4 regions of the Chelatococcus sp. CO-6 genome follow, and region 3 is predicted to be linked to each of the others. Evidence: predicted binding sites of a transcription regulator. Region 3 holds the regulator's gene; each other region holds the start of a gene.

Region 1 (7,493 bases), 1.9 Mb from region 3:
CTGCGGCCGAGAGCGCGAGCTGCACGAGGCCCGAACAGTCGATACCGAGGCTGGTCTTGCCGCCCCACAGATAGGGCACGCCGACGAAGCGCTCGGCGATGGTGACGAAATCGTCGGCGAGCGGCGGGCCGATGAAGGCGAGGTGCCGCGCGAAGATGGCGCTGCTATCGGCGAGGCGCGCGAAATCGCCCTCGAAACCGGTCACCGCCACGCCCGCCATGAGCGACAGCGCCCCAACCGGCGGCAGCTTGATGGACGGGCCGGGGTAGACGAAGGTGCGCAGCACGGCCACCCGATGCGTCGGCGCGGGCTCGATGGCGCCGAGCGTCGACACCGGCAGGTAGCCCACATAGCCGTCGCCGGCGAGCTGCGCCCAGGCCCAGCCCTCCTCTTCCTCGAAGACGCGCACGGCCTCGCCGGCGAGCGCCTCGGTGTCGAGCGGCGCATCGGGCCGCGGCTCCCGCCGGAGCGGCGCGCTCGCCGCGACGATGCGCCGCTCCCGCGCCTTGACGTAGCGCGTGGCCGCCACCGTGCCGGCAAGGAAATCGGCGGCAAGGTCCGGCCGGGCCGGAGTGATGCGCGGATCCGTCAGCGTCATTCCCGTTTCCCCTATCGCGGCAGCACCCTGCCCTGGGCGACGATGAGATCGCCCAGCCGCTCCACGGCGAGCGCTCCCTTCACCGTCCGCTGTATCACGACATTGCGGCGGTCCGCATCATCCCTGCGGCGGGCGACGAGATCCAGCCGGCCCATCGTGTCGAGCGCACGCGTGATGACGGGCTTCGTCACGCCGAGCTTGCCGGCGAGCCCGCGCACCGTGTGCGGCGGCGGCTCCAGATAGATCGTGAGCAAAATGGCAAGCTGCCGCGCGGAGAGGTCATGCGACAGATCCTGCCCGTCCTCGCGCACGAGATCGAGCGTGACGCGATGCCAGAGGGTGAGAGCCTCGAGGGGCCGCAGTTCGACGGGCATGGAACGCAAGGGGGCCGGATCGTTTCGGTTCCGTATTATTTCGGCCGAGCGATCGGCGGGCAAGCACGACCCGTGAGCGCGGTTAAGAAAGGCCTCATGCCGGCAGCCTTCGCGAGCGGCATTGAGGTCTCGTCCCCTGGCCCCTGCCCTGGCGTGCCGATCTGCCGGACGTGAAGCGGCAAAGCGCCATGCTTCCCCTTGTCATGGCCGCGCTTGTCGCGGCCATCCACGCCCTTCAACCGCGCGCACCCGTCACGGCGTGGATGCCCGCGACAGGCGCGGGCATGACGCCGGAGCGGGACGCGCCACCTCTAGACAAAAGGCCTACGACTTTCGTATTATATGCGACGCAACATCCGAGGCTGACATGCTCATCACGGCCGACGAGGTGGCCCGCTCGCTACGCGGCTGCTGGCAGGTCCTGAACCGCAGCAAGGGCGCGCTTGAAACCTTCGACGTCAGCTTCACCGGCTTCTGGCACTCGTTCCTCGCCATGGCGCTCGCCGCACCGGCCTTCGTCGTCGGCGTCGCCGCCGCCCGCTTCACCCGCTCCGGCCCGGACTGGATGCACGACAGCGGGCTCTTCGACATGCCCGACATCCTGTTCGCCCAGGCGCTGGTCATCGCCTCGGCCTGGCTGCTCTTTCCGCTGCTGATGCTCGGCTTCGTGCGGCTCATGGGGCTCGAGCGGCGCTATGTCGGCTATATCGTCGCCTATAATTGGTCGAACGTGGCGGCCCTTCTCCTGCTCGCCCTGCCGCCGGCACTGCATGTGCTGGGCCTCGCCACGGCGGGCCTTGCCGTCTTCTACGCCCTCGCCTTCGGCTTCATCGTCTTCTATTTCCGCTGGCTCCTCGCCCGCATCGCGCTCGGCATCTCCGCGGGCCTTGCCGGCTTCATCGTCGCCATGGACATCGCCACCTTCGTGCTGGTGCGCACCTTCGTCGGCTGACGATCAGTAGTCGACGCCGACGAGATAGAGCCCGCCCGCCGGCGCCATCGGCCCGCACGCCTTGCGGTCGCGCGCCGCGAGGGCGCGGCGCACGTCCTCCGGCCGCCATTTGCCGGCGCCCACCCGCTCCAGCGTGCCGACCATCGAGCGCACCTGGTGATGCAGGAAGGAGCGCGCCGAGGCCTCGATGCGGATCTCGTCGCCGAGGCGGCCGACGTCGAGCCGATCGAGCGTGCGCACGGGGCCCGACGCCTGGCATTCGGCGGCGCGGAAGGTGGTGAAGTCGTGGCGGCCCACGAGGCGCTGCGCCGCCTCGTGCATCGCCCCTGCGTCGAGCGGTCCCGGCACGTGCCAGACGAGGCGCGCGTCGAGCACCGGCTGCGGCCGCCGGTTGAGGATGCGGTAGAGGTAGTGCCGCTTCACGGCGGAGCGGCGGGCATCGAAATCCGCCGGCACCTCGGCGGCAAGGAGCACCGCCGCCGCATCGCCCATGAGCTTCAGATGCGCATTTGTCGCATCGCGCAGCGTGTCCGTGCGCCAGGACCGGGAGAGGTCGAGATGCACCACCTGGCCCGTCGCGTGCACGCCGGCATCGGTGCGGCCGGCGCATTGCACGCGCGGGCTTTCGCCGCAGAAGCGGGCGAGCGCCTCCTCCAGCGCCTGCTGCACGGAGCGCCCCGTCTCCTGCCACTGCCAGCCGACATAGGGGCTGCCGTCATATTCGACAATGAGCTTGTAGCGCGGCATGGCGATCACCCGAGCGCCGCGAAGGCGGCGGCATAGTGCAGCGGCCCCCGCGCCGCCCCGCCGGCGTCGCTCAGCGCGAGCGCCTGCAGATACGGCCCGTCATACGGCGTGCGGAAGGCCCTAGCCCGCTCCGCATCGAAGCCGAAGCGGCCGTAATAGCCCGGCTCGCCGAGCACGAGCACAACATCCACCCCCATGGCCCGCAGTTGCACGAGCCCTTCCCTGACCAGAGCCGTGCCGATGCCGGCCCGCTGGCGGGAGGGATGCACTGCGAGCGGCGCGAGGGCTGCCGCGTGCACGGGTGCAAGGCCCGTGAGAGGCGAAAAGAGAATGTGACCGACAATGTCGCGACCTGCTTCCGCGACCAGCGCCAGCAGCACATCCCCGTCCGCCCGCAACCGGCGCACGAGACCGGCCTCCACCGGCCCGCCGAAGGCCGCCCGCAGCAGCGCATCGACGGCCGCCTCGTCGCCGACCTCTTCCGCACGGATGATGCAGCCGGCCCCGCTCACGCCAGCACGTCGCCCGGCGCGAGGCGGGCACCGCGCAAAAACTCCTCGCCGCTCGTCATGCCGCGCCCGGCGCGCTGCACCTGCAGCAGTTCGACGGCGCCCTCGCCGCAGGCCACGACAAGTCCGCCCGGAAGCAGCGTGCCCGGCGCCCCGGCGCCCTCGGCGTAGCGCGTGCGCAGCACCTTCACGCGCTCGGGCCCCTTGCCGAGGTCGGCCATGAGGAAAGCGCCGGGAAAGGGCGAGAGGCCGCGCACCAGGTTGTGTACCTCGCCGGCCGGGCGCGACCAGTCGATGCGCGCCTCCTCGTTGGTGATCTTGGCGGCATAGGCCACGCCCTCCGCAGCCTGCGGCACGAAGGAGAGCGCATCGCGCGACAAAGCCGCGAGGGCGCGCACCATCAGGTCGGCGCCGAGCCCGGCGAGGCGGTCGTGCAGCTCGCCCGCCGTCATATCCGGGCCGATGGCGATGCGCTCCACCATGGCGACGGGGCCGGTGTCGAGCCCCTCCTCCATCTTCATCACGGCGACGCCCGTCTCCGCATCGCCCGCCATGACTGCGCGCTGGATCGGCGCAGCGCCGCGCCAGCGCGGCAGGAGCGAGGCGTGCAGGTTGAGGCAGCCGAGCCTCGGCGCTTCCAGCACCGGCACGGGCAGGATGAGGCCGTAGGCCACCACGACCGCGACATCGGCCGCGAGCGAGCGGAAGGTCTCCTGCTCCTCTTCGCCGCGCAGGCTTCTGGGCGTGAAGACGGGAATGGCGAAACGCTCCGCCATCTCGTGCACCGGCGAGCGCTTCTCGCCCATGCCGCGACCGGCCTTGGCCGGCGCACGGGTGTAGACGGCGACGACCTCGTGGCCCTGGCCGACGATTTCGGCGAGCGTCGGCACGGCGAAATCGGGCGTGCCCATGAAAACGATGCGCAGCGACATGGCACCTGCCGGATGTGGGGCGGCGAACGGCGCCGCGAGCGCCCTTCCCTAAACGCCGGCGGCAGGCAAGGGCAAGCCCCATGCTCCGCGTGGCCACGCTCTGCCGCCGCTCACGGCCTCCCGGGAGCCGTCGTTGCAGACAGAAATTAGGTCTATGCGATGCCCGCCTTCCCCCGTCATGACCGGGCTCGTCCCGGCCATTCACGCCTTCGACGTTGCACAGTGTTTCAAGGCGTCGGTGCCCGCGACGAGCGCGGGCATGACGGGCAATGGTGCTGATTAGCCGGCAGCCTCGCGCCGGGCCACCTTGGAGAACTTCTTCATCACGCGGTCGCGCTTGAGCTTCGACAGGTGGTCGAGGAAGAGGACCCCGTCGAGATGGTCGATCTCGTGCTGCAGGCAGGTGGCGAGCAGCCCGTCCGCCTCGATCTCCTGCGCCTTGCCGTCAAGGTCGACATAGCGCACCCGCACGCGCGCCGGCCGCTCCACCTCCTCGTAATATTCGGGGATGGAGAGGCAGCCTTCCTCATAGGTGCTCGTCTCCTCCGACGACCACACGATCTCCGGGTTGATGAACACCATCGGGCGCTTCTCCTCGCCCTCGCGCGAAACGTCGAGCACGAGGATGCGCTTCATGACGCCGATCTGCACCGCCGCGAGGCCGATGCCCGGCGCGTCGTACATCGTCTCCAGCATGTCGTCGGCCAGCTGGCGGATCTCGTCCGTCACCGCCTCGACGGGTTCGGACGGCTGCTTCAGGCGGGGATCGGGAATGACGATGATGGGACGGATGGTCATGGCACACGGCTTGGTTGGAAACACAGGCGACATAATCATTCCCGTCGCGCCGGTCAACGTGTTCCGCTTTCGTTCGCATCCGGCGCACGAATCGGCTAGCGTTAGGCGCATGAACGACATCGCCCTCACCATCGGTGCCCACGCCTTCACCTATGCCCAGGTGGCGCTCGGCTTCGCGCTCGCCGTCATCCTCCTGCTCGTGCTGCTCGCCCGCAGCACCGCCCGGGCCGGGCGCGAGCGCTCGCTGGAGGCGGCGGCCGCGGCCGAACGGGCGCGCGAGTTCGACGACAAGGTGGCGGAGATGACGCGCCTGCAGGCGGAGATGCAGGGCCGCATGCAGACGATGGCCGAGATCTTCGGCACCCGCCAGGCGGACCTTGCGCGCCTCTTGAGCGAGCGGCTCGACGGCCTGCAGCACCGCGTCGGCCAGGGGCTGGAGACGACCGCCCGCCAGACGAGCGAGAACATCGCCCGCCTCAACGAGCGCCTCGCCGTCATCGACGCGGCGCAGAAGAACCTCACGGATCTCACCGGCGAGGTGGTCGGCCTCAAGGACATCCTCGCCAACAAGCAGGCGCGCGGCGCCTATGGCCAGGGGCGGATGGAGGCGATCATCCGCGACGGCCTGCCGGCGGGCGCCTATACCTTCCAGGCGACGCTGTCGAACCGCACGCGGCCGGACTGCCTCGTGCACCTGCCGGGCGACCATCCGCTCGTCGTCGACGCCAAGTTCCCGCTCGAGGGCTTTTCGGCCTTCCGCGAAGCCAAGAGCGAGGAGGCGCGCCGGCAGGCGGGTCAGCGCGTGAAGGCCGACGTCACCACCCACGTGCGCGACATCGCCGAGAAATACCTCATCCCCGGCGAGACGCAGGACATGGCGCTCCTCTTCGTGCCGTCCGAAGCGATCTATGCCGACCTGCACGAACATTTCGACGACGTGGTGCAGCGCGCCCACCGCGCCCGCGTCGTGGTCGTCTCCCCCTCGCTTCTGGCCCTCGCCATCCAGGTGATGCAGGCGCTGGTGCGCGACGCGCGCATGCGCGAGGAGGCGCAGAAGATCCAGGTGGAGGTGCGGCGCCTGCTCGACGACGTGAAGCGCCTGAGCGACCGGGTGGAGAAGCTCGACACCCATTTCCGCCAGGCTCAGGAGGATGTCGGGCAGATCCGCATCTCGACCGACAAGATCGTCAAGCGCGGCGAGCGCATCGACGCCCTCGAATTCGACGACGCCGAGCAGCCGCGCCCGGCCATCGCCAGCTCCGTCAGGGCGGCGGAATAGGCGACGTCCGACAAGCGGTGCGCCGACCCATCAGGTCACCTCTTTGCGCTTCCACCACACGTCATGGCCGGGCTCGTCCCGGCCATCCACGCCCTTACCTTGCGCAATGTTCGAGCGTGGATGCCCGCGACAAGCGCGGGCATGACGGCCCGTGGAGCCGCCGCCTCACGTCCTCAAACGAACCGCCCCGCCACCAGCGCCTCGATCGCCGCCTTGTCCGGAATGCTCGGCTGCGCGCCGGCCTTCGTGCAGGCGAGGCTGCCGGCGGCAACGCCGCGCTGCAACGCCCCGGTGAAGCCGTAGCCACCGGCGAGCGCCGCGGCGAAGGCGCCGCAGAACGTATCGCCCGCCGCCGTCGTGTCGACCACCGTGACAGGCGGCGCCGGCACGGCCCGGCGCACCCCGCCCGTCCAGGCGACGAGCCCTTCGGGACCCAGCGTCACGATGGCCGCGATGCCGTGGCGGGCGTCGATCGCGCGGGCGATGGCGTCGGGGTCGCCTTCCGCGATGCCGAGGGCCTCCGCCATCACGCGCGCCTCATGCTCGTTCATGACGAGGATGTCGAGGAGCGCCACGAGCTCCGGGTCCGGCCGTCCTGCCGGGGCGAGGTTGAGCATGACACGCGCGCCATGGGCCTTCGCGATGTGCGCGGCGGCGATGCACTCGGCTTCCGGCACCTCGCGCTGCAGGAGGAGGATCGCTCCGTCCTCCCAGGCGAGCCCGGCGAGTGCCTCGGCACGGGCATGGCCGTTGGCGCCGGCTGCGACGACGATGGCGTTCTCGCCCGCCGCGTCCACAGTGATGAAGGCAGCGCCCGTCGGCTCGTCGAGACGCGCGACGCGGGAGAGATCGACGCCTTCGGCTGAGAGGAGGCCGAGCGCCGCCTCGGCGAGCCCGTCGCGCCCCACCGCCCCGGCCATGGTCACCCGCGCGCCGGCACGGGCGGCGGCGAGCGCCTGGTTGGCGCCCTTGCCGCCGGGGTGCACGGCATAGCCGGGACCGATCACGGTCTCGCCCGGCGCCGGAATGCGCTCGACACGCGTGACGAGATCGGCGTTGAGCGAGCCGAAGACGACGATCATGGCTTCAGTCACTTGGTGCCGTACATGCGATCGCCGGCGTCGCCGAGGCCCGGCATGATGTAGCCGTGGTCGTTCAGGTGCTCGTCGATGGCCGCGGTCCAGATCGGCACGTCGGGATGCTCGCCGCGCAGCTTCTCGATTCCCTCGGGGGCGGCGAGCAGACAGACGAAGCGCATCTCCTTGGCGCCGCGCTCCTTCAGCCGATCGATGGCGGCGACGGCG
Region 2 (7,493 bases), 2.0 Mb from region 3:
TTCGCCGTCGCGGCCCCCCAGTTGCTGGGGCGCAGCATGTTCGTAAAGCCGCGCGGCGCGACCCGGATGATGTCGGGTTGCGCGGCCCCTTGCGAGGTCTTCACCTGTGTCGGATCGTAAACCATGAGCCCCAGACCGTCTGCCCCGAAAGCGGCGTCGTCAGCCCGGCGCGCCGGTTTGCCGACGCAGCCATTCCGCCGCATATCTTAACGGAACCATAAGCCTCGGAAAGTTTTGTGACAACGACGAGATGGGGCGACAGGCTCAGGCCCGTGCCGCGCCGGTGGCATCCGCGCCCTCGACAAGTTCTTGAATTTTCTGGCGTTCAAACGGTTTGGCAAGAAAGCCGTCCGCTCCCGCCGCCATGGCCGCGGCGCGGTCCTCGGCGAAGGCGTTAGCCGTCAACATGACGATTCGCGCATGGACCGGGCGGGGATGGGCGGCCTCCGCGGCGCGGATGCGGCGCACCGCTTCGAGCCCGTCCATCTCGGGCATTCGCGCGTCCATCAGGACGAGGTCGAAGGGCTCCTCGTGGCCGGCGAGCACCCGCCGCATCGCAGCGACGGCCTTGACGCCGTCGCGCACCCAGAGCGTCTCGGCCCCCGCCCCTTCGAGAAGCTTGAGGGCGAGCAGGGCGTTGATCTCGTTGTCCTCGGCGAGGAGGACGCGTCGCCGGCGCGGCTCGCCCTCGCCCGCCCGGGGCAGTGCCTGGGCCTGCGCCGAATAGGTCTGCTGCGGCGGCAGCGCGGCGGGCTCGTGCGCGATCTGCTGCATCAGGGACAGGGCGCGCACCGGTTTTACCAGATAGCCGTCGAAGCCGGCGGCGGCCGGCGGGCCGAACTCGCGCCGCTCGAAGGGCGAGAGGAGGACGAGGCTGCGCCGCACGCCGGAGCGCCGGGCGAGGGTGGCGAGGCGCCGCGCCGCTTCCTCGCCGAGCGCGCAGTCGGTGAGGACGACGTCGTAGCCGCCCGCCGCCATCGCCGCGCTCGCGGCCTCTTCGCTTTCGCGAATCTCGGCGCCCGCCCCGGCCGCCGCGAGCCGGCGCGCGATGAAGGGTGCCTCGAAGGGCGAATGGGCGATGATGAGCACGCGCTTGCCGGAGAGGTCGACCTGCGTCGGCGGAGGCAGCGCGGGTCGGCTGTCGCCGCCGACGCTCGCGAGGGCGATGGCGAAGCGGAAGGTGGCGCCGCGGCCCTCCTCGCTCTCGACGGTGATGGTGCCGCCCATGCGCTCGACGATGTGGCGGCAGATGGCGAGGCCGAGCCCCGTGCCGCCATGGCGGCGGCTCGCGGTGTCGTCGACCTGCTCGAACTCGCGGAAGACCGCATCCTGGCGGCTCTTGGGGATGCCGGGGCCGGTGTCGGCGACGCTGAAGGCGATGTGCCCGTCGGCCTCAACCTCGATGCTGACGCCGACGCCGCCCTGGTCGGTGAACTTCACTGCGTTGCCGGCAAGGTTCATCAGCACCTGGCGCAGGCGGTCGCGGTCGCCCATGACGAGTGCCGGCAGGTCGGGCGCGATGAAGCTCGCGATTTCGATGCCCTTGCCCTGCGCCCGCGGGGCCAGGAGCTCGACGACGTTCTCGACGAGGCTGCGCAGGTCGAACGGCTCCTGCACGAGGGCGATCTTGCCGGCCTCGATCTTGGAGAAGTCGAGGATGTCGTCGATGAGCGACAGGAGCACCTCGCCCGAGGTCTTGACGGCGCGCACATAGGTGGCCTGTTCGGGATCGAGGCGCGTGTCGGCGAGGAGATCGGCCATGCCGAGGATGCCGTTGAGCGGCGTGCGCACCTCGTGGCTGACGGTGGCGAGGAAGCGGGACTTGGCCTCGCTCGCCGCCTCGGCGCGGTGGCGCGCGTCGAGCAGGTCGTGCTCGGCGGCGACGCGGCTCGTCACGTCGCGGCCGACGCGCTGGCGCTCGGCGCCGCTGTCGCCGATGGCGAGGGTCTCGATCCACGAGATCCAGACGATGCCGCTGCGGAAGTCGATGGCCTCGTCGAAGATGCGCGCGCCCGTCGTCGACAGGCGCACGTCGCTGATCTCGCGCACGACCGGCTGCCAGTGGCTGCCGACGAGCTCCTCGCGCGACCGGCCGGCGAGGCGCGCGAAGGCGTCGTTGCAGTAGATGATGCGCCCGTCCTGGGCGCGGCGGACGATGACGTCACCCTGCGCCTCGACGAGGCTGCGGTAGTGCTCGCGACTTTCGGACAGTTCCCAGACCGAATCGTGCAGCGTCTCGATCTCGGCTTCCAGCCGGTCGATCTGGGCGAGAAGGGTCCTGCGGCGCCGGGCGATGAGCCACACCACGGTCGCGACCACGATCAGCGCGGCGGCGCCGGTCACGAGGTCATGAGAGGTGGTCAGAAGGTCCATCGGGCGGATCAGCTCAGCTTTTCGTTGCTGCGCAAACTCCCATGGAGGCGTTGAGATTGCGTTGGCAGGCGTGCTGAATCGCCCGTTAAGCGGTTCAGGCCGGCACGGCGAGCCGCTCGAGCGCCGTTCGGTAGGACAGGGCTTCGGCGAGATGCAGGCGCCCGACCCGTTCCTCGCCGTCGAGATCGGCGAGGGTGCGCGCCACCTTCAGCACCCGGTGATAGCCGCGGGCGGTGAGGCGCATGGCGTCGGCCGCTTCGCGAATGAGGGCAAGGCCGGCATCGTCCGGCCGCGCCACCTCCTCGAGCACCGGCACGGGGCAGCGGGCATTGGTGGTGACCTCGGCGAGGCCGAGCGCGGAATAGCGGGCGCTCTGCACGGCACGGGCGCGCGCGACACGCCGCGCCACTTCCGCCGAACCCTCGGCCGGCGGCGGCAGGATGAGATCCGCCGCCGTGACGGCCGGCACCTCGATGACGAGGTCGATGCGGTCGATCAGCGGGCCGGACAGCCGCGTCTGGTACTGCGCCATGCAGCGCTCGTTGGGCGAGCGCCGGCAAGCGAAGCCAGGCTCCGTGGCGCGGCCGCAGCGGCAGGGGTTCATGGCGGCGACGAGCTGGAAGCGGGCCGGATAGCTGACGCGGTGGTTGGCGCGCGAGATCAGTACCTCGCCGCTCTCCAGCGGCTGGCGCAGGCTGTCGAGCACCTGGGGCTGGAACTCGGGCAATTCGTCGAGGAAGAGCACGCCATGGTGGGCGAGCGAGACCTCGCCGGGCCGCGCCCTCAGGCCGCCGCCGACGAGCGCGGCCATGGAGGCGGAATGGTGCGGTGCGCGAAAGGGCCGGCGATCCGTCAGGGCGCCCTCGGCGAGAAGGCCGGCGACGGACTGGATCATCGAGACTTCGAGCAGCTCGGCCGGGGCGAGCGGCGGCAGGATGGAGGGCAGGCGCTGCGCCAGCATCGACTTGCCGGCGCCGGGCGGGCCGTTCATGAGCAGGTTGTGGCCGCCGGCGGCGGCGATCTCCAGCGCCCGCTTGGCGCTTTCCTGGCCCTTGATGTCCCTCAAGTCCGGCAGGTCGGCGCCGGGGCGCGCCACCGCGGGCTCGGGCCGGGCCATGACCTGCGTGCCCTTGAAGTGGTTGGCGAGCTGGACGAGGGAGCGCGGGGCGAGGATGTCGAGATCGCCGCTCGCCCAGGCCGCCTCGGGGCCGCAGGCGGCCGGGCAGATGAGGCCGTGCCCGCGCGCATTGGCGGCGATCGCCGCCGGCAGCACGCCGGCGACGGCCGTGACCGACGCATCGAGCGCGAGCTCGCCGAGCACCGTATAGCCGGCAAGGGCATCCGCAGGCACCGCGCCGATGGCGGCCATCACGGCGAGGGCGATGGGCAGGTCGTAGTGCGAGCCCTCCTTGGGCAGGTCGGCCGGGGCGAGATTGACGGTGATGCGCTTGGCCGGCAAAGCGAGCCCCGCCGCCATCAGGGCCGAGCGCACGCGCTCGCGGCTCTCGGCCACCGCCTTGTCGGGCAGGCCGACGATGGTGAAGGCCACATTGCCCGGTGCGATCTGCACCTGCACGTCGACCGCGCGTGCCTCGATGCCCTCGAACGCGACCGTCGCGACCCTCGCCACCATGCTCTTTCCCCCGGCCCGGGCGCACCTTAGCGGCGATCGCGGTCCCGCTCAAGAACAGGAAGAGAACAAAAGCCGGCGCCATTGCGGCGGTATCCGCTTTCGGCGGCGGCAGGGCAGGGTTGCAAAGACGTCGCGGGCTTCGCCCGCCCCAACGCGCTATGCCCTTGTCCGGCGGCTGCTGCGCGCCGTCGGGGATGAAGGTCCGGGACATGGAATTCGATGCCGCGCTCCTGGCGCTGCCGGTCAAGATGGTGCTCGTCGCCGCGATCGTGGTCTCCGGCTCGCTCGCGGCGCAGAAGGCGGGGCCCTTCGTCGGCGGCCTGATCGCGACGCTGCCGATCTCGGCCGGCCCGGCCTATGTCGTGCTCGCCATGGACCACGGCCCGGCCTTCATCGCCGAGAGCGCGGTCGGCAGCGTCAGCATCAACGCCGTCACGGTGATCTTCGCCATGACCTATGCGGTGCTCGCCCGGCGTGGCGCGGGTGGGCTCGGCAGCATCGCCGGGGCGATCGGCGTGTGGCTCCTCGCCGCCCTCGCCATCCGCACGATGACGCCGCCGCTGTGGTTCGGCCTGCTCGTCAATGCCGCGGCCCTTGCCGTGGGGGTGCCGCTGGCGCGGCGCTTCTCGCGGGTCGTGATTCCGGCCTCGGATGGTCCCCGTCCGGTCGACCTGATGCTGCGCGCGCTCGCCGTCGCGACGCTCGTGGGCGTTCTCAGCGTCGTCAGCTGGCATATCGGGGCGGTCGCCTCGGGCATTCTCGCCCTCTTCCCCATCGTCATCTCGAGCATTCTCGTCGTCACGCACCGGGCCATCGGCGGGCCGGCGGCCGGTGCCGTCGCGGCGAGCAGCGTCTACGGACTTGCCGGCTTCGCCGCCGCGCTGACGGCGGTGCACCTTGCCGCCGTGCCGCTCGGATCGACCGCTGCGCTGCTGATCGGCCTCGCCATCTGCGTTGCCTGGAACGGCATGCTCTTCACGCTGCGGCTGAGGCGGTTGCGCCGGGTCGCGGCGGCGGCCTGACTAGTGACGGTCGCGTTCGGCCCGCAGCGCCTTGAGGCGATAGAGCGCCTCGAGCGCCTCGCGGGGTGACATCTCGTCCGGATCGACGCCGTCGAGCGCTTCGCCGAGCTCGTCCTTCTGCGCCGCGGCGGCGGCGGGGCGTGCCGGCACGGCGGCGAAGAGCGGCAGGTCGTCGACGAGGGTGGCGACGGGCTTCTCGCGCTCGGTCTTCTCCAGCTCGTCGAGGATGGCGCGGGCGCGCGCGATGACCGGGGACGGCAGGCCGGCGAGCTTCGCCACCTGGATGCCGTAGGAACGGTCGGCCGCGCCGGGGATGACCTCGTGCAGGAAGACGACGTCGCCCTTCCATTCGCTCACCCGGACGGTTGCGTTCTCGACGCGGGCCATGCGCTCGGCGAGCGCGGTGAGCTCGTGATAGTGGGTCGCGAAGAGCGAGCGGCAGCGGTTGATCTCGTGCAGGTGCTCGATCGCCGCCCAGGCGATGGACAGGCCATCGAAGGTCGCCGTGCCGCGGCCGATCTCGTCGAGGATGACGAGCGCGCGCTCGCCCGCCTGGTTGAGGATGGCGGCGGTCTCGATCATCTCGACCATGAAGGTCGAGCGCCCGCGGGCGAGGTCGTCGGCGGCGCCGACGCGCGAGAACAGCTTGTCGACGATGCCGATATGGGCCCGCGCCGCCGGCACGAAGGCGCCCATCTGGGCGAGCACGACGATGAGCGCGTTCTGGCGCAGGAAGGTCGACTTGCCGGCCATGTTGGGGCCGGTGACGAGGGTGATGCGGCCGGCCTTCTCGCCCTCGGGCGGCGAGAGCGCGCAGTCGTTGGCGACGAAGGTCTGGCCCGCGCGCTTCAGCGCCGCCTCGACCACCGGATGGCGCCCGGCGGCGATGGAGAAGGCGAGGCTGTCGTCGACGGTGGGGCGCGTCCAGCCGAGGTCGTCGGCAAGAAGCGCGAGCGCCGCCGTGACATCGACGATGGAGAGCGCCTCGGCAGCACGCTTGATGGCTTCGCCCGCCCCGATCACGGCATCGCCGAGCCGCTCGAAGACGGCAAGCTCAATGCCGAGCGCGCGTTCCGCCGCCGAGGCGATGCGGGCTTCGAGCTCGCCGAGTTCGACCGTGGAGAAGCGCATGGCCCCCGCCATGGTCTGGCGGTGCACGAAAGTGGCGTTGTGCGGCGGCTTGACGAGGTCCTCGCCGACGGCCGGCGGCACCTCGACGAAATAGCCGATGACGTTGTTGTGCTTGACCTTGAGCGTCCGGCAGCCGGTCTCGTTGACATAGCGGGCCTGCAGGGCGGCGATGAAGCGGCGCGAATCGACCTGCAGCACGCGCGCCTCGTCGAGCGTCCCGTCATAGCCCTCGCGCACGAAGCCGCCGTCGCGCTTCAGGAGCGGCAGCTCGTCGGCGAGGGCGGTGGAGAGGTTTTCGGCGAGGCCCGGCGCGACGCCGCGCATCGCGTCGGCGGCGGCCGCCAGTTCCGCGGGCGGGGCGGCGTTGGCGAGGAGGGAGGCGATCGCCTCCGCCGCCACGAGCCCGTCGCGCACGGCGGCGAGGTCGCGCGGGCCGCCGCGGCCGAGCGTCAGGCGCGACAGGGCACGGGCGATGTCTGGCACCGCGGAGAGCGCCTGGCGCAGGCGCTCGCGCAGCGGCCGCTCGCCGAGGAGGAAGGCCACGGCGTCGTGGCGGGCACGGATCGCGGCGACGCTCGTCAGCGGGCTCGCGAGCCGCTCGGCGAGGAGGCGCCCGCCGCCCGGCGTCACCGTGCGGTCGATGGTCGAAACGAGGCTGCCGCTCCGCTCGCCCGACAGGGTGCGCATCAGTTCGAGATTGGCGCGCGTCGCCGCATCGATGGAGAGCGTGCCGGAGACATCCTCGCTGCGCGGCGGCGACAAGGGCGGGCGGGCGGCAAGCTGCGTGCGCTCGACATAGGCGAGGGCGGCGGCCGCCGCGGCGATCTCGGCGCGCGAGAAGGCGCCGAAGGCGTCGAGGCTGGCGACGCCGAAGAAATCCTTCAGCCGCCGCTCGGCGGAGGCCGGATCGAGCCCGTCGCGCGCCAGGGGCGTGACGGCGGCGCGCTGCTCGCGCCACAGGTCACGCAGCGTCGGCTCGTCGTAGATCGTGTCCGGCACCACGATCTCGCGCGGGTCGAGCCGCGCGATCTCGGCCGACAGCCCGGCGGCGGCGGTCTCCGTCACGGTGAAGCGGCCGGTGGAGATGTCGATGGCGGCGAGGCCGTAGGCGTAGCTGTCCTCGCCGGTGCGGCGGCGGGCGAGGGCGACGAGGAGGTTGGCCCGCGCCGGGTCGAGCAGGCTGTCCTCGGTGATGGTGCCGGGCGTGACGAGGCGCACGACGCCGCGCTGCACGACGGACTTGCCGCCGCGCTTCCTCGCCTCGGCGGGGTCCTCCGTCTGCTCGCAGACGGCGACGCGGTGGCCGGCGGCGATGAGGCGCTGCAGGTAGTCCT
Region 3 (7,493 bases):
GGGCCATGTCCTCATGCTGCCGGAGACGCTCGCCCTCATCCGCTCGGGCGAAGCCAAGAAGGGCGACGTGCTCGCCACGGCCCGCATCGCCGGCATCATGGCGGCGAAGCGGACGCACGAGCTCATCCCCCTCTGCCATCCGCTGAACCTGACCAAGGTGAAGGTCGACTGCACCATCGACGAGGCGCTTCCGGGCGTACGCGTGACGGGCGAGGCGCGCGTCACGGGCCAGACCGGCGTCGAGATGGAGGCGCTGACCGCCGTCTCCGTCGCCTGCCTCACCATCTACGACATGGTGAAGGCCGCCGACCGGGCCATGCGCATCGAGGGCATCCGCCTCCTCGCCAAGAGCGGCGGCAAGTCCGGCGATTTCCGCGCCGGCGACCGGCCGGATGCGGAGAAGACGGCATGAGGAGGCCAGCATGAGGAGGCCAGCTTGGCCCTGACGCCGGTCGCCGATGCGCTCGCCGGCATCCTCGCCGGCGCGAGTCCTGTCCGCGAGCAGGAGACGGTGACGCTGCACCGGGCCGCGGGCCGCACGCTCGCCGCGGACGTTGCCGCCCTGCGCACCCAGCCGCCCTTCACCGCCTCGGCGATGGACGGCTATGCCGTGCGTGCCGCCGATGTCGCGGCCGTTCCCGCGCGCCTCTCGCTGATCGGCACCAGTGCCGCCGGCCATGCCTTTGAGGGCGCGGTCGGGTCCGGCCAATGCGTGCGCATCTTCACGGGCGCGCCCGTGCCGGCGGGCGCCGACGCCATCCTGATCCAGGAGAATGCCCGCGCCGAGGGGGATTGGGTCGAAGCGCTGTCCACGGTGGCGGCGGGGCGCTTCGTGCGCGAGGCCGGGCTTGATTTCCACGAAGGCAAGGTCCTGCTGCAGGCCGGCCGGCGGCTCGGCCCCTCGGCGGTCGCGCTCGCCGCGGCCATGGGGCACGCCACGCTGCCGGTGGTGCGGCGGCCGCGCGTCGCCATTCTCGCAACGGGAGACGAACTCGTCCGCCCCGGCGAGCCGACCGGCCCCGACCAGATCGTCGCCTCCAACACCTATGCCGTCGCGGCCATCGCCGAACGGGCCGGCGCAGAGGCCATCGACCTCGGCATCGCGGGGGACGATCTTGCCGTGCTCTCTGCCGCGATCGATGCGGCCAAGGAGGCCGGGGCCGACGTCCTCGTGACGCTCGGCGGCGCCTCGGTGGGCGATCACGATCTCGTGCAGCGCGCCCTTTCGGCGCAGGGGTGGCAGCTCGGCTTCTGGCGCATCGCCATGCGCCCGGGCAAGCCCCTGATGCACGGGCGCCTCGGCGCCATGGCCGTGCTCGGCCTGCCGGGCAATCCCGTCTCCAGCATCGTGTGCTCGCTCATCTTCCTCGCGCCGCTCGTGCGGGCGCTGAGCGGCGATCCGGATGCGGCCGAAATCGCGACCCTGCCGGCCCGGCTCGGCACCGATTTGCCGGCCAATGACGAGCGGCAGGACTATCTGCGCGCCCGCCTCGCGACGGCCGACGACGGCACCCTCGTCGCCAGCCCCTTCCCGCGCCAGGACAGCTCCATGCTGCGCCTGATGGCGGAGGCCGAGGCGCTCGTCCTGCGTGCGCCCCATGCCCCCGCCGCCCGGGCGGGCGAGCCCTGCCGCATCATCCGGCTCTGACTTTCCCGCGTCGGTTGAACTTGCGGAACACACCGAGAACGTCTAATCTCGTTCATGATTTGTTTTCGACTCGCATCGACAATGCGATTCGACGAGGGGGAGCGAGATCGCCGGCCATGCTGACGCGCAAACAGCACGAACTCCTGCGTTTCATCCACGAACGCCTGCGTGAGACCGGCGTGCCGCCGTCCTTCGACGAGATGAAGGAAGCGCTCGACCTCAAGTCGAAATCCGGCATCCATCGCCTCATCGTGGCGCTGGAGGAGCGCGGCTTCATTCGCCGGCTTCCGAACCGCGCCCGGGCGCTCGAGGTGCTGCGCCTGCCGGACGGCGTCGCCGCTGCCCCGCGCGGCCGCTTCAACCCGAGCGTCGTCGAGGGCGGGCTCGGCAAGGTGCGCGCGCCGGCGCCCCAGGCGGTCGAACCCGCGGTCCAGACGGTGGCGATCCCCGTCATGGGCCGGATCGCGGCCGGCACGCCCATTTCCGCCATCCAGAGCCGCAGCCACACCGTTTCGCTGCCACCGGACATGCTGGGCAGCGGCGAGCACTTCGCGCTCGAGGTGCGCGGCGACTCGATGATCGAGGCCGGCATTCTCGACGGCGATACGGTCGTCATCCGCAAGCAGGATACGGCGAATACGGGCGATATCGTCGTCGCCCTGATCGATGACGAGGAAGCGACGCTGAAGCGCCTGAGGCGCCGCGGCTCCTCCATCGCGCTCGAGGCGGCCAACCCGGCCTACGAGACGCGCGTGCTCGGCCCCGACCGGGTGCGCATCCAGGGCAAGCTCGTCAATCTGCTGCGTCGCTACTGACGTCGGGCTCCTGATCTTCGCCGCCCGTCTCATCGGCTGACGGTGGGGGTGGTCGACCGGTCGCGGCACTGGCCGACTGGCGCAACGGCCGTGAGGGAAGTGCCTGCATCCAGGCGCGGCGCTCGTCGGGGGGCAACTGGCCGATGAGTCGATCGCTGCCGCCTTTCCCGAGGATGACGGCCATTGCGCCGTTTTCGCGCAGCTTCGTGCGGTCGATCACCACGGGCGCTGCACAGCCGGGCGGGACGGTGAGCGCCGTGACGAGGATATCGGCCCGCCGGCAGTCCTCGACGAAGGCCGAGGGGCGGCGCACCAGGGCGACCATGCGGCCGTCGACCGCCTGCATGGTGCAGCCGTCGCGGTCGCAGAAGACTCCGCTTTTGAGGCTTTCGTCGCCCGGCTGCCTCGCATCGCCGTCTGCGCGCAGCCATTGCGCGACGACGAAGGACGAGGCGCGGCCGAGCACGGCGAGGCGACCCTCCGTCCCCCGGACGGCCGCGCTCGCACCGTTGCGGTCGACGAAGATGTCGGGCCGCGCAGCTCCGGCGGCGATGGCGAGGGCGGCGGCTGCGGGCACGGCGGCGAGCCAGCGCAGCGGCGAGATGCAGATGGTCAGGACGAGCAGCGCCAGCGAGAAGAGGATGAGCGCGCTGCCCGGAAAGGCCGGTATCGCCACCACGGACAGGCGCCAGTCCTGCATGGCATGGGAGACGGCGAGCACGATGGCCGTGCCCTGCCCCATCAGCCACCAGATGGGCGCGTCGAGGCCGAAGGGGTTGAGCAGCACCCCGAGCACCGCCGCCGGCATGACGATGAAGGAGACGAAGGGTAGCGCGATGCCGTTGCCGACGACGCTCAGCGGCATGGCGGTCTGGAAATGATAGGCGCCATAGGCCCCCGTCGCCAGGGAGGCGACGAGCGTCGTCACGACGAGGGCGACGGTCCACCGCCAGGCATGGCGCAGGACGCGCGCGACCGGGCCGAGCGACGCCTCGCCCCTGCCCGCGCGGGCCGCCTGCCATTCCGCCAGCGCCACGAGGCAGGCGACCGCCGAGAACGACATCTGGAAGCTCGGCCCGAGCACCGCCTCCGGCTCGAGGGCGAGGCACAGGATGGCGGCGAAGGCGAGATTGCGCATCGAGAGCGCCGGCCGATCGGCGAGGATGGCGCCGAGCATGGTCAGCGTCATGATCAGCGCCCGCTGGGTGGCGACGTCGGCGCCCGAGAACAGGCAGTAGCCCATGGCCCCCGCCATGGCCGTCGCGGCGGCGATCTTCTTGATCGGCCACGTGAGGGCGATGGCCGGAAAGAGCGCGAGGAGCGCGCGCACGGCCCAGAACACCGTGCCGGCGGCCAACGCCATGTGCAGGCCGGAGATCGACACGATGTGATAGAGGCCGGCGGCGCGCAGGGCCTCGTTGGTGTCCTCGGTGATGAGGCCGCGCTTGCCGGTGACGAGCGCGGCCGAGACCGCCCCCTCCTGCCCGCCCGCGGCGCGGGCGATGCGCGCCGTCAGCGCATTGCGCGTCTCGTCGAGCCATGTCGCAAGGCCCAGGCGCCAGTCCGGTGGCCGTGGCGGGGCACCGATCTCGACACGCCCCACAAGAGAGCCCACGGCGCCGATGCCGCGGAAGAAGGCGTCGCGCGTGAAATCGTAGCCGCCGGGCCAGGCCGCCCCGGGCGGCGGCATCAGGCGGGCGGTGGCCTTGATGAAGTCGCCCGCGCGCAGCCGGGCCGGCTCGCGCATCGACACCCGCACCCGCGCCGGGCGCTCGCCGTCGCCGAGATTGCCGAGCGTCTCGACGCGCACGACGGCGCGCGGCCCCTGCGGCCGCTCCTCCACGCTTTCGACGAAGCCGGTGAGCGGCGCGATGGTCACGCGGGCGAGCACCGGCGCCTCCACCCGGGCCGTCCGGGCCGCACCGGCGAGGAAGCCGGCAAAGAGAAAGGCGGCGGCAACCGCCGCGACGAAGGCCGCATAGCGTCGCGAAACGGCTGCCACCCCGATGGTGACGGCAAGCGCCACGACAGGCGCCCAGACGCTCGGCTCGCGGTCGGCCGCGAAATAGAGCAGCACCCCGATGCCGAAGCTCACCGCCGCCCAGGGGAACAGGCGCCGGTGCGTGCCCTCCTCGTCGAGGCAGCGGGTAAGAAACGAGCCGACATCGGCAAGGGACAGGCCACCAGCCAGAACGGCGCCGCGTCCGCCGGTCGCGCGATCGAGCACGGCGGCAACGGCACGGGCCTGGCGGGATCGGTCCGACGGCATGCGGAGCGAGGAATTCCTTACGTCTGACGGCAGGTCATGCTACACGAGCGCCCGCCGCATTGAACCATCAAGTCGCCGGATTTTGCGAGCAGCAGAAACGCGGCATGCGGCAAGCTCGCATCGATTCGTCACCGCCACCTTCCGAGAGTTCCGAACACCCATGTCAGGCACGGTCGTCACCCGCTTCGCGCCTTCGCCCACGGGCTTCCTCCACATCGGCGGCGCCCGCACGGCCCTGTTCAACTGGCTCTTCGCCCGCCACCACGGCGGCAAGATGCTGCTGCGCATCGAGGATACCGACCGGGAACGCTCCACCGAGGCCGCGATCCAGGCGATCCTCGACGGCATGACCTGGCTCGGCCTCGACTGGGACGGCGAGGTCGTGCACCAGTTCGCGCGCGCCGCGCGTCATCGCGAAGTGGCGGAGGAGCTGCTGCGCCGGGGCAAGGCCTATTACTGCTACGCCACGCCCGAGGAGCTCGAGGAGATGCGCGCGCTCGCCCGCAAGGAGGGGCGGCCGATGCGCTACGACGGGCGCTGGCGCGACCGCGATCCCGCCGAGGCGCCCGCCGGCGTCAAGCCCGTCATCCGCCTCAAGGCACCGCAGACCGGCGAGACCGTGGTGGACGATCAGGTCCAGGGCCGCGTGACGTGGCAGAACAAGGACCTCGACGACCTCGTTCTGCTGCGCTCCGACGGCACGCCGACCTACATGCTTGCCGTCGTCGTCGACGACCACGACATGGGCGTCACCCACATCATCCGCGGCGACGACCATCTGACGAACGCGGCGCGGCAGACGCAGATCTATGAGGCGCTCGGCTGGGCGGTGCCGGTGATGGCGCATATCCCGCTCATCCACGGGCCGGACGGCGCCAAGCTGTCCAAGCGGCACGGGGCGCTCGGCATCGACGCCTACCGGTCCATGGGCTACCTGCCGGCGGCCCTGCGCAACTATCTCGTGCGCCTCGGCTGGAGCCACGGCGACCAGGAGGTCTTCTCCACCGAGGAGATGACCGCGGCCTTCAACCTCACCAGCATCGGCCGCTCGCCCGCCCGCTTCGATTTCGCCAAGCTGGAGAACCTCAACGGCCATTACATGCGGCTCGCGCCGGACGAAGAGCTTCTCCAGGCCATCGAGGCGCTGCTGCCGGAGATCGGCCCGGCCCGCGGCCTCGGCGCGTCGCTGGAGCCGTCCCTGCGGGAGAATCTGCTCGCCGCCATGCCCGGCCTCAAGGAGCGCGCCAAGACGCTGATCGAGCTCCTCGACAGCGCCTCCTATCTTTATGCGTCGCGCCCCCTCGCGCTCGACGACAAGGCGCGCGGCATTCTCGATGATGCCGCCCGGGGGCGGCTCGGGCAGGTGCTGCGTCGCCTCGAGGGCCTCGACGCGTGGACGCCGGGGGAAACGGAGGCCGCCGTGCGCGCGGCCGCCGAGGAGGCGGGCGTCAAGCTCGGCCTGATGGCGCAGCCACTCAGGGCGGCGCTGACGGGGCGCTCCACCTCGCCCGGCCTGTTCGACGTCATGGAGGTGCTCGGCCGCGAGGAGAGCCTGGCGCGGCTGCGCGACCAGGCCCGCTGACGGGCCTCGACCAGACACTTTGATGCGGCGCAGCAACGACTTGCCCCAAGGGTTGCGGCGCCGGCATTGTCGCCCGACAAGTCCCGCTTCCGGCGCTGCTTGAACGCATGCCGCGAATGCGATACGCAGGCCTCGATCTTATCTCGATCGGATCGAAAACCGCGGGACGGCGGAGCGGAAAGGCAATCACAGCCAAGGGGTCAGCCCCCTGCCGATGAGCCGTTGTCCTGTGCGCTTTACCCGAAGAAAGGGGATGCATCCATGAGCGCAGGAACGGGCACGTTCTCCATCGACGGCAAGAATATCGACCTTGCCGTGCGAGAGGGAACGATTGGGCCGAGCGTCGTCGACATCGCGCCGCTCTACAAAAATGCCGGGATGTTCACTTACGATCCGGGTTTCACCTCGACCGCGAGCTGCGAGTCCAAGATCACCTATATCGACGGTGACGAGGGCGTGCTTCTCTACCGCGGCTACCCGATCGAGCAGCTCGCCGAGCACGGCGACTTCCTGGAAACCTGCTACCTCCTCCTCTACGGGGAGCTGCCCACGGCGAGCCAGAAGGCCGATTTCGACTACCGCGTGACGCGCCATACGATGGTGCACGAGCAGATGACGCGGTTCTTCCAGGGCTTCCGCCGCGACGCCCACCCGATGGCGATCCTCGTCGCCTCGGTCGGCGCCCTTTCGGCCTTCTATCACGACTCCACCGACATCTCCGATCCGCAGCAGCGCATGATCGCCTCCATGCGCATGATCGCGAAGGTGCCGACGCTTGCGGCCATGGCCTATAAATATTCCATCGGCCAGCCGTTCATGTATCCGAAGAACAACCTCGACTACACGTCGAACTTCCTGCACATGTGCTTCGGCGTGCCGTGCGAGGAATACGTGCCGAACCCGGTGCTCGCCCGGGCGATGGACCGCATCTTCATCCTGCATGCCGACCACGAGCAGAATGCCTCCACCTCGACGGTGAGGCTCGCCGGTTCCTCGGGCGCCAATCCCTTCGCCTGCATCGCGGCGGGCGTTGCCTGCCTGTGGGGCCCGGCTCACGGGGGCGCCAACGAGGCGGCGCTCAAGATGCTGGAAGAGATCGGCACGCCCGACCGGATCCCCGAGTTCATCGCCCGCGCGAAGGACAAGAACGATCCGTTCCGCCTCATGGGCTTCGGCCAC
Region 4 (7,493 bases), 800 kb from region 3:
GCCCGTGCGTCTCTTCCACCGCGTCGCCTTCGGCGCCGACGGGCGGCCCGGCGCCTCGCGCACGCTCGTGCTCAACCGCTCGCCGGGCGAGGACGTGGCCGAAGGCCAGCGCGCCGCCGAGGTGCGCTTCGCCCGTTTCTTCAACGACACGCCCGTGGCGATCGCCGCTGTCGGCCGGCGCGGCGAGATCCTGCGCAGCAACGCCGCCTTCGCCCGTCTGTTCGGCGCGCCGGGCGAGCGCACCATCACCGGCGTCGTCGCCGAGCGGGACGAGGATGCGCTGGGCAATGCCCTTGCCGCCGCCGGGGAAGGGCGCGGCGACATCGTGCCGCTCGACGTCGCCATCCGCGGCGCGGAGGACCGCTCGGCCCGCATCTACGTCAGCGGCGTGGCGGATGCGGAGGGCGACGGCGAGGCGGCCATCGTCTACGCGCTCGAGACGACCGAGCAGCGGGCGCTCGAGGCGCAGTTCGCCCAGGCCCAGAAGATGCAGGCGGTGGGCCAGCTCGCCGGCGGCGTGGCGCACGACTTCAACAACGTGCTGCAGGCCATCATCGGCTATTCGGACCTGCTGCTCGCCAACCACCGGCCGACGGATCCGTCCTTCCAGGACATCATGCAGATCAAGCAGAATGCCAACCGGGCGGCGAGCCTGGTGCGGCAGCTGCTCGCCTTCTCGCGCCGGCAGACCCTGCGGCCGCAGGTCATCCAGCTCTCCGACAGCCTGTCCGACCTGTCGCTGCTCCTCAAGCGCCTCATCGGCGAGCGCATCGAGCTCGAGCTGCGCCACGGGCGCGACATGTGGCTGACCAAGGCGGACGTCAACCAGTTCGAGCAGGTCATCGTCAACCTCGCCGTCAATGCGCGCGATGCCATGCCCGACGGCGGCAAGCTGTCGATCCGCACGCAAAACGTGCCGGCGCACGAGGTGGCGGCCTACGGCTACAAGGCGGTGCCCGAGGCCGATTTCGTGCTCGTCGAGGTGTCGGATACCGGCACCGGCATTCCGCCGCACGTGCTCGACAAGATCTTCGAGCCCTTCTTCACGACGAAGGACGTCGGCAAAGGCACGGGCCTCGGCCTCTCCACCGTCTATGGCATCGTCAAGCAGACCGGCGGCTTCATCTTCTGCGACAGTTCCGTGGGCGAAGGCACCACCTTCCGCATCTTCCTGCCGCGCCACGTGCCGCTGGAGCAGGAGGCCGCGCCCAAGCCCGGGGCGGCGAAGACGCTCGCGGCCGATCTCACGGGTCGCGGCACGATCCTGCTCGTCGAGGACGAGGAGGCGGTGCGCGCCTTCGGCGCCCGCGCGCTCACCTCGCGCGGCTATACCGTGCTCGAGGCGAGCTCCGGCACGGAGGCTATGGCCATCGTCGACGGGCTCGACCAGCCGGTCGACCTCGTCGTGTCGGACGTTGTGATGCCCGAGATGGACGGGCCGACCCTGCTGCGCGCCCTGCGCGAGCGCTTCCCCAGCCTCAAGATCATCTTCGTGTCCGGCTATGCCGAGGACGCCTTCAAGAAGAACCTGCCCGAAGGCGAGCAATTCACCTTCCTGCCCAAGCCCTTCAGCCTCAAGCAGCTCGTCGAGGCGGTGAAGACGCAGCTGAAGTGACGGCTCCGCCGGGCCTGGAGCCCGGCGGACGGGGTGCGAACAAAAAAAGAACTTGTGAACGGGAACAAAACAGGTACATTGACTGCGGCGCGCATTGAGAATCCTTCGTTTCCCGTGCATAAGGACGAGCATTCATGTCTCAGCCCACATTGCGACTCGTAGAAGGTAGTTCCATGGACAAGGCGAAAGCCCTCGATGCCGCGCTGTCACAGATCGAGCGCGCCTTCGGCAAAGGCTCGATCATGCGTCTCGGGCAGAACGACAAGGCGATCGAGATCGAGACGATCTCGACCGGCTCGCTCGGGCTCGACATTGCCCTCGGCGTCGGCGGCCTGCCGCGCGGCCGTGTGATCGAGATCTACGGGCCGGAATCGTCGGGCAAGACGACGCTCGCCCTGCACACCGTCGCCGAGGCGCAGAAGAAGGGCGGCGTCTGCGGCTTCATCGACGCCGAACATGCGCTCGACCCCGTCTATGCCCGCAAGCTGGGCGTCAAGCTCGACGACCTGCTCATCTCCCAGCCCGACACGGGCGAGCAGGCGCTCGAGATCGCCGACACGCTGGTGCGCTCCGGCGCCATCGACGTGCTGGTGGTCGATTCGGTGGCCGCGCTCACGCCGCGGGCCGAGATCGAGGGCGAGATGGGCGATGTGCAGCCCGGCATGCAGGCGCGCCTCATGAGCCAGGCGCTGCGCAAGCTCACGGCATCGATCTCGCGCTCGAACTGCATGGTGATCTTCATCAACCAGATCCGCATGAAGATCGGCGTGATGTACGGCAGCCCGGAGACGACGACGGGCGGCAACGCCCTCAAGTTCTACGCCTCGGTGCGCCTCGACATCCGCCGCGTCGGCTCCATCAAGGACCGCGACGAGGTGATCGGCAACACGACGCGCGTGAAGGTGGTGAAGAACAAGGTCGCGCCGCCGTTCAAGCAGGTCGAGTTCGACATCATGTACGGCGAAGGCGTGTCGAAGATGGGCGAGCTCATCGACCTCGGCGTCAAGGCCGGCATCGTGGAGAAGTCCGGTTCCTGGTTCTCCCACGACAGCCAGCGCCTCGGCCAGGGACGCGAGAACGCCAAGCAGTTCCTGCGCGACAATCCCGACGTGTCGGCGCGCATCGAGGCGGCCATCCGGCAGAACGCCGGCCTCCTCGCCGAACGCATCCTCGACAATATCGACCCGACCGCCGAGGACCTCGACGAGGGTGAGGCGTGATCAGGGACGTGTCATAGGATTTTATCGTGACGGGGCCCTTGGGGCCCCGTTTCCATGTCCGGGGTCGCCGGCCGGGAAGCGGCCGCGTTTTTATCGGCTCGTGCCGGGCCCGGTCCGGCGCCGGACGGGCTTCCTCCGCCGCAACGGATTCATCCTCTCGACAAGAGCTTGGCCCCTCTCTAGAAAACAGCGCTGAATTCCCATTTTCCGGCTGCGGCTCCTGTTCCCGCGTCCGGCTGAACGGGTGAGGGAGGGGCGAGGCCGGATCTCCGCAGCTGCGGGGAGCGGGCGAGCCGGAACCGGCGGCCATGCCGCATATCGAACGAAGTGTGGGCTCTATGAGCGGCGTCAACGAGATCAGAACAACGTTTCTCGACTATTTCGCGAAGAACGGCCACGAGATCGTGCCGTCGAGCCCGCTGGTGCCGCGCAACGACCCGACGTTGATGTTCACCAACGCCGGCATGGTGCAGTTCAAGAACGTCTTCACCGGCTCGGAGAAGCGGCCCTATGCCCGCGCCACGACCTCGCAGAAATGCGTGCGCGCCGGCGGCAAGCACAACGACCTCGACAATGTCGGCTACACGGCGCGGCACCACACCTTCTTCGAGATGCTCGGCAACTTCTCGTTCGGCGACTATTTCAAGGACCGCGCCATCGAGCTCGCCTGGAACCTCGTGACGAAGGAATTCGGCCTGCCGGTCGACAAGCTCCTCGTCACGGTCTTCGCCGAGGATGACGAGGCCTTCGGCCTGTGGCGGAAGATCGCCGGCCTGAGCGAATCCAAGATCATCCGCATCCCGACCTCGGACAATTTCTGGCAGATGGGCGACACGGGCCCGTGCGGCCCGTGCTCGGAGATCTTCTACGACCACGGCGACCACATCCCCGGCGGCCCGCCCGGCAGCCCGGACGAGGACGGCGACCGCTTCATCGAGATCTGGAACCTCGTCTTCATGCAGTACGAGCAGCTCTCGCCCGGCGAGCGCATCGCGCTGCCGCGCCCGTCGATCGACACGGGCATGGGGCTGGAGCGCGTCTCTGCCGTGCTGCAGGGCACGCACGACAACTACGCCACCGACCTGATGCGCGCGCTCATCATGGCCGTGGCGAACGCGACCGGTGTCGATCCGGACGGGGCGCAGAAGGCGAGCCACCGCGTCATCGCCGACCACCTGCGCGCTTCGGCCTTCCTCGTCGCCGACGGCGTGCTGCCGTCGAACGAAGGGCGCGGCTACGTCCTGCGCCGCATCATGCGGCGCGCCATGCGCCATGCCCAGCTGCTCGGCGCGCGCGATCCGCTGATGTGGCGGCTCGTGCCGGCCCTGGTGCGCGAGATGGGGCAGGCCTATCCCGAACTCACGCGGGCGGAGGCGCTCGTCACCGAGACGCTGAAGCTCGAGGAGACGCGCTTCCGCAAGACCCTGGCGCGCGGCCTCGCCATCCTCGACGAGGAGACGCGCGGGCTCACCGCCGGTGCGAAGCTGCCCGGCGAGACGGCCTTCACGCTTTACGACACCTACGGCTTCCCGCTCGACCTGACGCAGGACGCGCTGCGCGCGCGCGGCATCGGCGTCGATACGGATGCCTTCGCCAAGGCGATGGAGCGCCAGCGCGAGCTCGCGCGCGCCTCCTGGGCCGGCTCGGGCGAGGCGGCCACGGAGACGGTGTGGTTCGGCCTGCGCGAGAAGGTCGGCGCCACCGAGTTCCTCGGCTACGACACCGAGACGGCGGAGGGCGTGGTCGCCGCCATCGTGCGCGACGGCGCCGAGGTCGCGAAGCTCGAGGCGGGCGAGGAAGGCTTCGTCATCCTCAACCAGACCCCGTTCTATGGCGAATCCGGCGGCCAGGTGGGCGACAGCGGCGTCATCCGCGCCCCCGGCACCTCCGTCACCGTGCGCGACACGCAGAAGAAGCTCGGCGATCTCTTCGTCCATGCGGCGAAGGTCGAGGCTGGCACGCTCACGGTGGGGCAGGCGGTCGAGCTCGCCGTCGACCATGGCCGGCGCAGCGCCATCCGCGCCAACCATTCCGCGACCCACCTCCTGCACGAGGCCCTGCGCGAGGTGCTGGGCGATCACGTGGCGCAGAAGGGTTCGCTCGTCGCCCCCGATCGCCTCAGGTTCGACTTCAGCCATCCGAAGCCCATCGCCGAGGAGGAACTGGAGACGATCGAGGCCATTGCCAACCGCGTCGTGCTGCAGAACGAGCCGGTGGTGACGCATCTGATGGCGGTCGACGAGGCGATCGCCTCGGGCGCCCGGGCGCTCTTCGGCGAGAAATACGGCGACGAGGTGCGGGTCGTCTCCATGGGCACGCGGCCGGAGGAGGGCGGCAAGACCTTCTCCATCGAGCTGTGCGGCGGCACGCATGCGGCGCGCACCGGCGACATCGGCCTCGTCACCGTCGTCTCGGAGGGCGCGGTCGCTGCCGGCGTGCGCCGCATCGAGGCGATGACCGGCGAGGCGGCCCGCCGCCACCTCGCGGCGGAGAGCCGGCGCCTGCGCGATCTTGCGGCCATCCTCAAGGTGCCTTCGGCGGAGGCCGCGGCGCGGCTCGAGGCGCTCGTCGAGGAGCGCCGCAAGCTCGAGCGGGATCTTGCCGATACGCGCCGCAAGCTGGCCATGGGCGGCGGCTCGGGCGACGGGGATGCGGCGGCCGTCAAGGAGGTGGCCGGCGTCAAGCTCTTCGCGCGGTCGGTCTCCGGCGTCGCCATGAAGGATCTCAAGGCGCTCGCGGACGAGGGCAAGAAGCGCGTCGGCTCCGGCGTCGTCGCCATCGTCAGCGTCGATGAGGAGGGCAAGGCCGGCGTCGTCGTCGGCGTGACCGACGACCTCACGGAGCGCTTCGATTCGGTCGCCCTCGTGCGCGCCGCTTCCGAGCGGCTCGGCGGCAAGGGCGGCGGCGGCCGGCGCGATCTCGCCCAGGCCGGCGGGCCGGACGGCGCCAAGGCGGCCGACGCGCTCGCGGCGATCGAGACGATGGTGGCCGGAGCCTGAACGGGCTCTACGGCCAGCGCTCGGTGTCGCGGTCCGGGTGCTGGCGCGAGGCGAAGGCCTCAGGGTCGTTCTGCCAGGAACTCGTCGGCACCTCTTCCAGCCGCACCAGCTCGGCCGCGAAGGCGGGGCGGTTCTCGGGCACCAGCTGCCGCTCGGGCGGCCAGCGCGTCGGCTCGTCGAAGCTGCCGGCGGTCATCGCATAGCGATGGCCGCTACGGTAGTGGTAGAAGAGGGGCGTGCCGCAGGCGGAGCAGAAGCCGCGCTCGGCCGCCTCAGAGGACCGGAAGCGCGACGGCTCGCCGCGCGTCCAGACGAGGTCGTCGTCCTTGACGTCGACGAAGGCGCCGAAGAGGCCGCCGGTCGCCTTCTGGCACATGCGGCACCAGCAGATGCTGGGCTCGAAGGGCTCGCCATAGACGGCATAGCGCACGGCGCCGCACTGGCAGCCACCGCTCGTGACATATCTGCGTTCGTCGGCCATCGCTTCGTCCTTTCGTCGCGTGAGTGTGCCATCGCTGCGCCGAAACGGAAAACCGGCCATTATGATCCCGCCCACCGCATGCTCGATGGCGGCGATGCCGGCTGCAGCGTCGCCATCCGCTCGGACCATCGTGACGCCCAGTCTGCCTGTCCGTCAGAGCCAGGCCCGACCCGCATGCCCGTCTTTCGACCGGGCGCAGGTGTCGCGGCGTGGATGCCCGCGGCAAGCGCGGGCATGACGGTGGAAAGGGACAGCTGTCGGAGAAGAGCCTGGGCGCGCTCTCGAAGCTTCGGCGCAAGTCCAAAGCAAAACGCCCGGGCGGCGAGCCCGGGCGTCATTGCGCGTGGCAAAGACGGACGCCGTCAGGCGGCCATCGCCTTCTTCAGGTTCTCGTCGATCTTGTCGAGGAAGCCGGTGGTCGACAGCCACTTCTGGTCGGCGCCGACGAGGAGGGCGAGGTCCTTCGTCATGAAGCCGGCTTCGACCGTGTCGATGCAGACCTTCTCGAGCGTGTCGGCGAAGCGCTTGAGCTCGGCGTTGTCGTCGAGCTTGGCCCGGTGGGCGAGGCCGCGCGTCCAGGCGAAGATGGAGGCGATCGAGTTGGTCGAGGTCTCCTTGCCCTTCTGGTGCTCGCGGTAGTGGCGCGTCACCGTGCCGTGGGCGGCCTCGGCCTCGACGGTCTGGCCGTCCGGCGTCATCAGCACCGAGGTCATCAGGCCGAGCGAGCCGAAGCCCTGGGCCACGGTGTCGGACTGCACGTCGCCGTCATAGTTCTTGCAGGCCCAGACATAGCCACCCGACCACTTGAGCGCCGAGGCGACCATGTCGTCGATGAGGCGGTGCTCGTAGTGGATGCCGGCGGCGTCGAACTTGGCCTTGAACTCGTTCTCGTAGACCTCCTGGAACAGGTCCTTGAAGCGCCCGTCATAGGCCTTGAGGATCGTGTTCTTGGTGGAGAGGTAGACCGGGAACTTGCGGGCGAGGCCGTAGTTCAGCGAGGCGCGGGCGAAATCGCGGATCGAATCGTCGAGGTTGTACATCGCCATGGCGACGCCGGCGCCGGGGAACTTGAACACCTCCTTCTCGATGACCGAGCCATCCTCGCCCTCGAACTTGATGGTGAGGCGGCCCTTGCCCGGCACCTTGAAGTCGGTGGCGCGGTACTGGTCGCCGAAGGC

Evidence for each region. Region 3 encodes LexA, which represses DNA repair genes until DNA is damaged. Its sites were predicted from a motif close to TGTTCNNNNTGTGTTCNG; they were not measured.
Region 1: AL346_RS05960 (DNA recombination protein RmuC) is a predicted target of LexA. The motif match lies at 4,970-4,987, and genes of this name have one in related genera.
Region 2: AL346_RS06570 (YifB family Mg chelatase-like AAA ATPase) is a predicted target of LexA. The motif match lies at 4,057-4,074, and genes of this name have one in related genera.
Region 4: recA (recombinase RecA) is a predicted target of LexA. The motif match lies at 1,651-1,668, and genes of this name have one in related genera.

What each region holds. Positions count from the first base shown of each region.
Region 1 is NZ_CP012398.1:1,263,385-1,270,877, forward strand. Features, by position in the region: gene AL346_RS05925 (C40 family peptidase) at 1-598, opposite strand, end outside; gene AL346_RS05930 (MarR family winged helix-turn-helix transcriptional regulator) at 610-972, opposite strand; gene AL346_RS05935 (hypothetical protein) at 1,340-1,924, shown strand; gene truA (tRNA pseudouridine(38-40) synthase TruA) at 1,928-2,671, opposite strand; gene AL346_RS05945 (GNAT family N-acetyltransferase) at 2,677-3,183, opposite strand; gene fmt (methionyl-tRNA formyltransferase) at 3,180-4,112, opposite strand; gene AL346_RS05955 (peptide deformylase) at 4,392-4,910, opposite strand; gene AL346_RS05960 (DNA recombination protein RmuC) at 5,020-6,189, shown strand; gene AL346_RS05965 (ribokinase) at 6,363-7,271, opposite strand; gene upp (uracil phosphoribosyltransferase) at 7,280-7,493, opposite strand, start outside.
Region 2 is NZ_CP012398.1:1,389,197-1,396,689, reverse strand. Features, by position in the region: gene AL346_RS06580 (GNAT family N-acetyltransferase) at 1-125, opposite strand, end outside; gene AL346_RS06575 (ATP-binding protein) at 265-2,373, opposite strand; gene AL346_RS06570 (YifB family Mg chelatase-like AAA ATPase) at 2,468-4,006, opposite strand; gene AL346_RS06565 (hypothetical protein) at 4,216-5,028, shown strand; gene mutS (DNA mismatch repair protein MutS) at 5,029-7,493, opposite strand, start outside.
Region 3 is NZ_CP012398.1:3,793,851-3,801,343, reverse strand. Features, by position in the region: gene moaC (cyclic pyranopterin monophosphate synthase MoaC) at 1-412, shown strand, start outside; gene glp (gephyrin-like molybdotransferase Glp) at 437-1,648, shown strand; gene lexA (transcriptional repressor LexA) at 1,765-2,463, shown strand; gene AL346_RS17790 (ComEC/Rec2 family competence protein) at 2,441-4,732, opposite strand; gene gltX (glutamate--tRNA ligase) at 4,893-6,314, shown strand; gene gltA (citrate synthase) at 6,576-7,493, shown strand, end outside.
Region 4 is NZ_CP012398.1:203,335-210,827, reverse strand. Features, by position in the region: gene cckA (cell cycle histidine kinase CckA) at 1-1,615, shown strand, start outside; gene recA (recombinase RecA) at 1,750-2,835, shown strand; gene alaS (alanine--tRNA ligase) at 3,174-5,834, shown strand; gene AL346_RS01145 (GFA family protein) at 5,842-6,315, opposite strand; gene AL346_RS01140 (NADP-dependent isocitrate dehydrogenase) at 6,678-7,493, opposite strand, start outside.